One region of the Georgenia sp. Z2081 genome, then DNA from elsewhere that is predicted to be linked to it. Evidence: riboswitches for the same ligand, from Rfam matches in the RefSeq annotation. Region 1 holds a riboswitch; the other holds the start of a gene.
The links. Region 1 has a riboswitch for thiamine pyrophosphate ahead of ACZLKG_RS01700 (thiamine ABC transporter substrate-binding protein). Riboswitches for the same ligand answer to the same signal wherever they lie in the genome.
Positions count from the first base shown of each region.

Region 2: linked by a shared signal. The riboswitch ahead of ACZLKG_RS09255 (YkoF family thiamine/hydroxymethylpyrimidine-binding protein) and the one ahead of ACZLKG_RS01700 (thiamine ABC transporter substrate-binding protein) in region 1 are both predicted to bind thiamine pyrophosphate.

Region 1 covers NZ_JBUZNK010000001.1:357,964-361,891, reverse strand. Annotated here, with positions in the region: gene ACZLKG_RS01705 (ABC transporter permease) at 1-1,320, opposite strand, end outside; gene ACZLKG_RS01700 (thiamine ABC transporter substrate-binding protein) at 1,317-2,519, opposite strand; TPP riboswitch at 2,576-2,682, opposite strand; gene ACZLKG_RS01695 (DUF4235 domain-containing protein) at 2,809-3,087, opposite strand; gene mnhG (monovalent cation/H(+) antiporter subunit G) at 3,171-3,551, opposite strand; gene ACZLKG_RS01685 (MrpF/PhaF family protein) at 3,548-3,928, opposite strand, start outside.
Region 2 covers NZ_JBUZNK010000005.1:207,738-211,665, forward strand. Annotated here, with positions in the region: gene ACZLKG_RS09245 (ribbon-helix-helix protein, CopG family) at 1-184, opposite strand, end outside; gene ACZLKG_RS09250 (homocysteine S-methyltransferase family protein) at 215-1,378, shown strand; TPP riboswitch at 1,438-1,545, shown strand; gene ACZLKG_RS09255 (YkoF family thiamine/hydroxymethylpyrimidine-binding protein) at 1,591-2,298, shown strand; gene ACZLKG_RS09260 (ECF transporter S component) at 2,295-2,894, shown strand; gene ACZLKG_RS09265 (ABC transporter ATP-binding protein) at 2,966-3,928, shown strand, end outside.

The DNA.
Region 1 (3,928 bases):
CCCCGACAGGAGCACGAGACCGAAGCCCACCGTCACCGCGGACACGCCGATCGGCAGCATCACGAGGGTGTCGAGCAGGGCGCGGCCACGACCGGCTCCGGCGGGCCTACGCCCTGCGCCCCGGCCCCGGTCCGCACCACCGGCCCGCGCCGCGGCCGCCCCATGCGCGCCCGGCCCGGCCCCGCCGCGCGCCACGAGCTCCCCCGCACCAGGCCGGCCGGCGATGACGACGGCGGCGAGCAGGCCCACCACGAGCGCGAGAAGGGTCGCGTCGACGGCCGACCGCAGGGAGAGCTCCGCGGCGTCGAGCACGGAGCGCGGGAGCGCCCCGCCGCCGTCGCCCGCGAGCGCGCGGTAGTGGTCGAGCGTCCACGAGCCGTCGGCCGCGCGCAGCGAGCGCTCGACGAGGCCGAGCATCGGCGCGATCAGCAGACCGGCGACGACGGCGGCCGTCAGCGCGGCGGCGCCCAGGGTGCCGGGCGAGCGGAGGTCGAGCGGCGGGGTCGCGACGGGACGCACCCGGCCGGCCGGGCGCCGGGACCGCGCGACGAGCAGGGTGGCCGCCACGACGACGGCGATCTGCACGATCGAGAGCACCGCGGCCCCGCGCAGGTCGAGGTTGCGGGTGCCCAGCCGCCAGATCTCGGTCTCGAGGGTCGACCAGCCGAGCGGGCCGAGGCTGCGGACGATCCCGTAGGAGGTCGCGCAGAACAGGGCGACGAGCGCACCGGCGGAGGTGATCGCCGGGGTCAGGGCGGGCAGCGTGACCGTGCGCAGCGCCCGCCACGGGGAGGCGCCGAGCGTGCGCGCCGCCTGCTCCGGCCGCGGGTCCAGCGCGGCCCACGCCGGCCCGACCACCCGGACGACGACCGAGTAGTTGAAGAACACGAGCGCCGCGAGCAGCGCCCACGGGGACCGGTCGAGCCCGAGGAACCCCAGGACGCCCGACGGGGCGAGGACCGCCCGGAACGCGACGCCGACGACCACGGTGGGCAGCACGAACGGCACCGCGACGACCGCGCGCAGGATCCGGCGACCGGGGAACGACGTCCGGTACAGGACGTACGCGCCCGGGACCCCGAGCGCGAGCGCGCAGACGGTCGCGGCGAGCGCCTGCGCGAGGGTGCGCCAGAGCGCGTCGAGCGTGGACCTGCGCGCGAGGATCTCCAGCACGGGGTCGCCGGCGGGGATCCCGGGGATCCGCTCCCCCGGCAGCAGCCCGTGGACCACCAGCGCCGCGACGGGCGCGACGAAGAAGATCGCGAGGAACGCGACCGGCACCCCGACCGCGAGAGCGCGCGCGAGGCGGCGGGCCGTCAACCGCCGACCACCTCGTCCCAGGTGCGCAGCCACTCCTCGCGGTTCGCGTCGATCTCGCCGGCCGGCATCTCGATCGGCTCCTCGGCGGGCGGTGCGAACTCGGACCACGCCTCGGGCAGCGGGGCCTCGTCGTCGACGGGGTACATGTACATCGACTCGGGCATGGCGGCCTGGACGTCCGCGGACAGCAACCAGTCGATCACCGCGCGCGCACCCTCGGGGTTGCTCGCGTCCGCCACGACGCCCGCGTACTCCACCTGCCGGACGCAGGTGTCGAGCAGCGCCGCCGTGGTCGAGCCCGTGCCGTCCTCGGTGGGGGTCGCGGCCGGGGAGGAGGAGTAGGACAGGACGATCGGGCGGTCCCCGCCGGAGAACGTGAAGTCGACGTAGTAGGCGTCCGACCAGGAGTCGACGACCCGCAGGCCGTTGTCGAGAAGGCTCTGCCAGTAGTCGGCGAACCCCTCCTCGCCGCTCTCCGCGACGGTGGCCACGAGGAGCGAGAGACCCGGCGAGGAGACGTTCGGGTCGGTGACGACCGTGAGGTCCGCGTAGTCGGGCTCGGTCAGGTCCGCGAGCGTCTGCGGCGGCGTGAGCCCCTCCCGCTCGAACCACGCGGTGTCGACGTTGAGGCACACGTCGCCGAAGTCGACGGGAGTGAGCTGGTCCCCTCCGTCGACGAGCAGGTCCTCCGCGGAGGCGGGCAGGTCCGGCGAGGTGTAGGGCTCGAGCACGCCCCCGTCGATCGCACGGCTCGCGTAGGCGTTGTCGATGCCGTACACGACGTCGGCGGACGGGCTGCCCGCGGTGAGGAGGAGCTCGTTGACGACGCTGCCCGCGTCCCCGGGCGCCGTGACGACGAGCGTGTACCCGCTCTCCGCCTCGAACTGCTCGATCAGCTCGTCGGGGAGGTTGAACGAGTCGTGCGTGACGAGAGCGACCTCGCCGCCCGCGCCTGCCGGCGCCTCGCCGGACCCGCCGGACGCGCCCTCGGACGCCTGCTCCGCCGTCTCCGCGTCGCCCGCGCCCTCGGAGTCGTCCGTGTCCTCGTCCCCGCCGCCCAGCGAGCAGCCGGCGAGGGTGAGGGCGAGGGCCGTGCCGAGCCCGAGAGCCCGCGCGCCCCGGCGGTGGGGGCCCGGGTGGTCCGTGCCGGCGCCCGGGCGGCGGAAGCCGGTGCCCGGGCCGGTGATGGTGCTGCGCATGTCGTACCTCCTGCGTGGGTGCGCAGGGTTCGTCGCCGCGGCGGGTACCGCGACGACGGAGAGATGTCCCGACTACCTCCGCCGGTGCTAACCGGATCAGGTTCGAGGGTCTGCGGCGTACCGCACTCTCAGCGCCGTGGTCGGCGCTCCCCTGTCGTTCACCGGCATGCTACCGCGCCGCCCGGACACGACGCGGCCCGCACCACGTGCGTGGTGCGGGCCTGCGGCGGGGCCGGGCGACGTCGGACGGCCGCCGGTCGCGCCCCGGCGCCATGCGCGCGAAGGGTCGTCAGTCGTCGAAGACGTCGTCCGAGACCTTCTGCAGCTCGGCGGGCTTGTACCACTTGGCGGCCTGGCGCATGGCCAGCTGGCGGACCAGGCCGACGACGGCCCCCGAGACGGCCGTGAACACCACGATCTCGACCAGGGAGACCGAGTCGTCGCCGTCGACGACCTCCGGCGGCTCGTGGCCCGTGACCGCGACCCAGCCCTTCGAGAGGATCTTGTTCGCCGCGATGCCGGCGACCACGCCGGCGCCCGTGCTCACGATCTTCCAACCGATGTCCATCTGTGCCCTCCGTGGTCAGGGCGTGACGCCCTGGTCGTGGTCTCCCGGGCTGCCCGGCCTTCCCGCGCAGTCCGTCGGGACGATCATGCCCCAGTGTGCTTGTGGTTCGCGTCCCCGCCCGAGGCCTCGATGTCCTCGGCCAGCTCGTCGACCACGAGCGCGGACCTGTCCACCCGACCGGTGCGGTAGCCGCCGCGCCCGGCCATGTGGGCGCTGATGGGCGCCGTGAGGAGCTGGAACGCGACGACGAGGACAAGCGTCCACCCGATCCGCGGGTCGCGCACCTCGAGAGCGACCCCCGCCATGAGCAGGGCGAGACCCAGCACCTGCGGCTTGGCCGCGGCGTGCATCCGGCTGAACAGGTCGGGGAAGCGCACGAGCGCGACCGCGGCGACGAGCACCAGCAGCGAGCCCGCGACCAGCAGGATCGCGGCGAGCACCGTCACGACGTCGGACCAGCTCATGACCGTCCCTCCCCGGTGCCGTCGTCCTCCGGGCCCGAGGTGTCCTCGCCCGTCACGCGCGGCGAGTCGGGACCGTGGACGGGCGCGTCGTCGTCGTCGAGCTCGCGCTCGCGCGCGATGACCTGGGCGAGCTCCTCCTTGGTGAGGATGCGGGCCTCGTCGGACTTCTCGACCGCGGTGAACCGCGCGATCGTCACCGTGGTGAGGAACCCGACGAGCGTGATGACCACGAGCATCGGCACGTACGCGGCGCTCCCGGTCCACGCGATGAGCAGCCCCACGAGCGCGACGACGGACGCGGTGACGACGTCCGTGGAGACCGCGCGGTCGAGCGTGGACGGCCCGCGCTCCAGGCGCACGAGCGCGGTGAAGACGGC
Region 2 (3,928 bases), on a different contig from region 1:
CCTCAAGCACGCGCCGTGCGGCCGCTCCAGCTGCTGAGGTCGCTGCCGCGTCGTCGAAGTGGGCGTCGATCGCCGAGCGCACGAGGGCGCCGACGGAGCGCCCCGTGGCACGCGCCTCGGACTCCAACCGCTCGTACCTCTGCGCGTCGACGAGGACCTGGAGCCGCCGCTCGAGCAATGACATGCGCAGACCGTAGCATGTGCATACCTGCTCATGTCTGGAGTCCCCGCCGTCCCACCTGGTGGGCTCAGCCGGTTCCGCGCCGCACGACCCCAGGCCGGCACGGTTCACTACGCCGGACATCTCGTCGACCCCGAGGAGCAGCACGTGACCGACCACCAGACCTTCACCGCACGGCTCGACGCCGGCCCGGTGATCTGCGCCGAGGGATTCCTCTTCGAGCTCGAGCGGCGCGGCTACCTCACCGCCGGCGAGTTCGTGCCCGAGGTCGCGCTCGAGCACCCCGAGGCCCTCACGGCGCTCCACGTCGACTTCCAGCGAGCCGGGTCGGACATCGTGGAGGCGTTCACGTACAACGGCCACCGCGAGAAGATGCGGGTGATCGGCAAGGAGGATCTGCTCGAGCCGCTCAACCGCTCCGCGCTGCGCATCGCGCGCGAGGTCGCCGACCGCGTACCCGGCAACCTCGTGGCCGGCAACATCTCGAACTCCAACATCTGGGACCCGTCCGACACCGCGCGCCAGGACGAGGTGCGTGCGATGTTCGAGGAGATGGTCGGCTGGGCCGTCGAGGAGGGCGCCGACCTCATCGTCGGGGAGACCTTCTACTACGCGGGAGAGGCGCTGGCCGCCCTCGAGATCGCCAAGGGCTCGGGCCTGCCGGTGGTGCTCACCCTCGCGCCGATGGCCTTCCAGGAGATGGCCGACGGACTCGGGATCGTCGAGACCGCACAGCGCCTCGAGCAGGGCGGGGCCGACGTCGTCGGGCTCAACTGTTTCCGGGGCCCGGACACGATGCTGCCGTGGCTGCGCGAGATCCGCGCCGCCGTCTCCTGCCACGTGGGCGCCCTGCCGATCCCCTACCGGACGACGGAGGCCGAGCCCACGTTCTTCAACCTCTCCGACGTCGCCGCCTCCGTCCCCGCGCCGCACGGCCGGACGTTCCCGACCGCGCTGGACCCGCTGTACGCCAACCGCTACGAGATCGGCGCGTTCGCCCGCGAGGCCCTCGACCTCGGCGTGAACTACCTGGGCGTGTGCTGCGGCGCGGCGCCGATCCACATCCGCGAGGTCGCCGAGGCGGTCGGGCGGACCACGGAGGCGAGCCGGTTCTCCGAGCGCATGGAGAACCACTTCATGTACGGCAGCCACGAACGGCTCCCGGAGCACATCGCGGCCCTCGGGTCGCGCGCCTGACCTGGGTCGCCACCCTGCGGGCAGGCCTCGACAGCTTCAGGCCCGTCCGGGTAGCGTGCCGGCAACCCCCGGGGAGCGCCTGCAGGCGCTGAGAGTGCGGAACGACCGCAGACCCGCCGACCTGATCCGGTTCGTACCGGCGTAGGAAGCAGGGAGCCTGTCGGCCGCCGTGCCGGGAGGTCTCGATGTACCCGCGGGCCGAGGAAGGCACCGTGACCCAGCACGACACCACCCGGACGGACCCGGGCACCCGCTCGACCGGCACGAGCATCGCCACCGACACCGTCTCGACCGACGCCACCGAGCAGCGCGGGATCGGCATGCGCGTGAGCATCCACCCGCACACGAGCGACTTCGTCGACGTCATCCTCGGCTCGCTCGCCGACGTCGCCGACCGCGGCCTGCTCGACGGCCTGGTCGTCGAGTCCGACGCCGTCAGCACGTACGTCGGCGCCCGCCGTGCCCCGGCCGAGCAGCGCCTGGCCGCCTACGCGGCCGGGCTGGTCGAGGCGGCCTCGCGCCGCACCGACGGCGGCCACGTCGTCGCCCACATCCTGCTCTCCCGCGGCTGCCCCGGCGAGGTGACCTGCGAGCCGGGCGCCGTCGTCGGCGGCGGCGAGCCGGTCGAGCTCGCACCGACCGGGATCGCCGCGCGAGCGCAGTGGTCGCTCTACCCGCTGCTCGACGGCTCGTCCGGCGCCGGCGAGCACATGGAGCCGATCATGGCGGCCATCGCCGAGGCGCGGGAGCGGGGCGTGGCGAGCGAGGCCGCGCACTACGCGACCATGCTCACCGGCGACCTCGCCGAGGTCCTGGCCACGGCGACGGACGCGTGGGCGCGGGTCGGCGCGAGCGTCCCGCACGTCGTCACCCATCTCACGGTCTCGGTGGGTTCGCCGAGCGAGCAGGTGGCGTCATGAGCGGCGCGGACCAGAGCCACGGGTACGGCCCGTGGGCGCTGAAGGACCTCGTGATCGTGGTGGTGCTCGGCGCGGTCTTCGGGTTCGCCTACTGGGCTCTCGTCCAGGGCTGGAGCGGGCTGCGCGTCCTCATGGGCCCCGCGGGCGACCTCTCCGAGCACGTCCTCTTCGGTGGTTGGCTGATCGTCGCCCCGATCGCGGTGGCCATCGTGCGGCGTCCCGGCGCCGGCGTGCTCGCCGAGGTCCTCGCCGCGACCATCGAGTTCGCGTTCCTCGGTTCACCGGTCGGCCCGCTGCTCCTCGTGGCGGCCCTGCTCCAGGGCGTCGGCTGCGAGCTCCCGTTCTTCCTCACCCGCTACCGGAGGTTCGGGTGGGGCATCTTCGCCCTGGCCGGGCTCCTCGGCGCAACGCTGGTGTTCTTCTACTCCGCGTTCCGCTCGGGCTGGTACGGGCAGGACATCTTCGCGCTGCGCCTGGCGATCCAGGCGCTGTCCGGCGTCGTCCTGGGCGGGCTCCTCGCCAAGGTGGTCGTCGACGCGCTCGCGCGCACCGGGGTCGTGGACAACTTCGCCATCGGCCGGGCCGGTCAGGCATGACGGGCCTGTCGGCACGGCCGGCCCGGACCTCCCCCGACGACAGGGCCGCCACCGGGCACGACCGTCCGGCCGTGGGCACGGCGGCGGCGTCGGCCGTCGCGCTGACCGACGTGTCGGTGCACTTCCCGCGCCGGCCGGAGCCGGCGCTGAGCGGTGTCACGCTCGGCGTCGCGCCCGGCGAGCACGTGGTGGTCCTGGGGCCCTCGGGCTCGGGCAAGTCGACGGTGCTGCAGGTGATCACCGGGGTCGTGCCCCACACGGTGACGGCACGGGTCACGGGGGAGGTGACGGTGGCCGGGGCGCACGACCTCGGCACGCCCGTGGTCGAGCGCTCCCGCCGCATCGGCGCCCTCGCACAGGACCCGGGCGCCGCGGTGTGCCTGCCGGTGGTCGAGCAGGAGCTCGCGCTCCCGCTCGAGAACCACGGCACCGACCCGGCCGCGATCGACGACCGCATCGACACCGCGCTCGACGCCGTCGGCGCGGGCGCGCTGCGCGACCGGTCCTCCGCCGACCTCTCCGGCGGCGAGTCGCAGCGGGTGGCGCTCGCGGCCGCGCTCGTCACGGAGCCGGAGGTGCTCGTCCTCGACGAGCCCACCTCGATGCTCGACCCGGCCGGCATCGCCGCCGTGCGCGACGCACTGGGCACGGCGGTGCGGCGCCACCACCCGACGGTCGTGCTCGTCGAGCACCGGCTCGACGAGTGGGCGGGCCCGGCCGGCATCGCCGGGCTGCCCTCCCGCGCCGTTGTGCTCGGCCCCGACGGCACGCTGCTCGCCGCGGGCGACACCGTCGAGATCCTGCTCGCGCACGCCGAACAGCTCGTGGCGGCCGGCTGCTGGCTGCCGCTCGAGGCGGAGCTCGCGGCGGCCTGCGGTGGACCGGGCGGGCTGTCGTCTGCCCGCTGCACCGACTACCTGCGCGGGCTCGCCGCCGAGGTGGCACCGGGGTCGGGCCCGGGGACCGAGCCGGAGACCGATCCAGGACCGGGGCCCGAGCCTGTGTCGGCGCCCGAGTCGGCGCCGACCACTGCC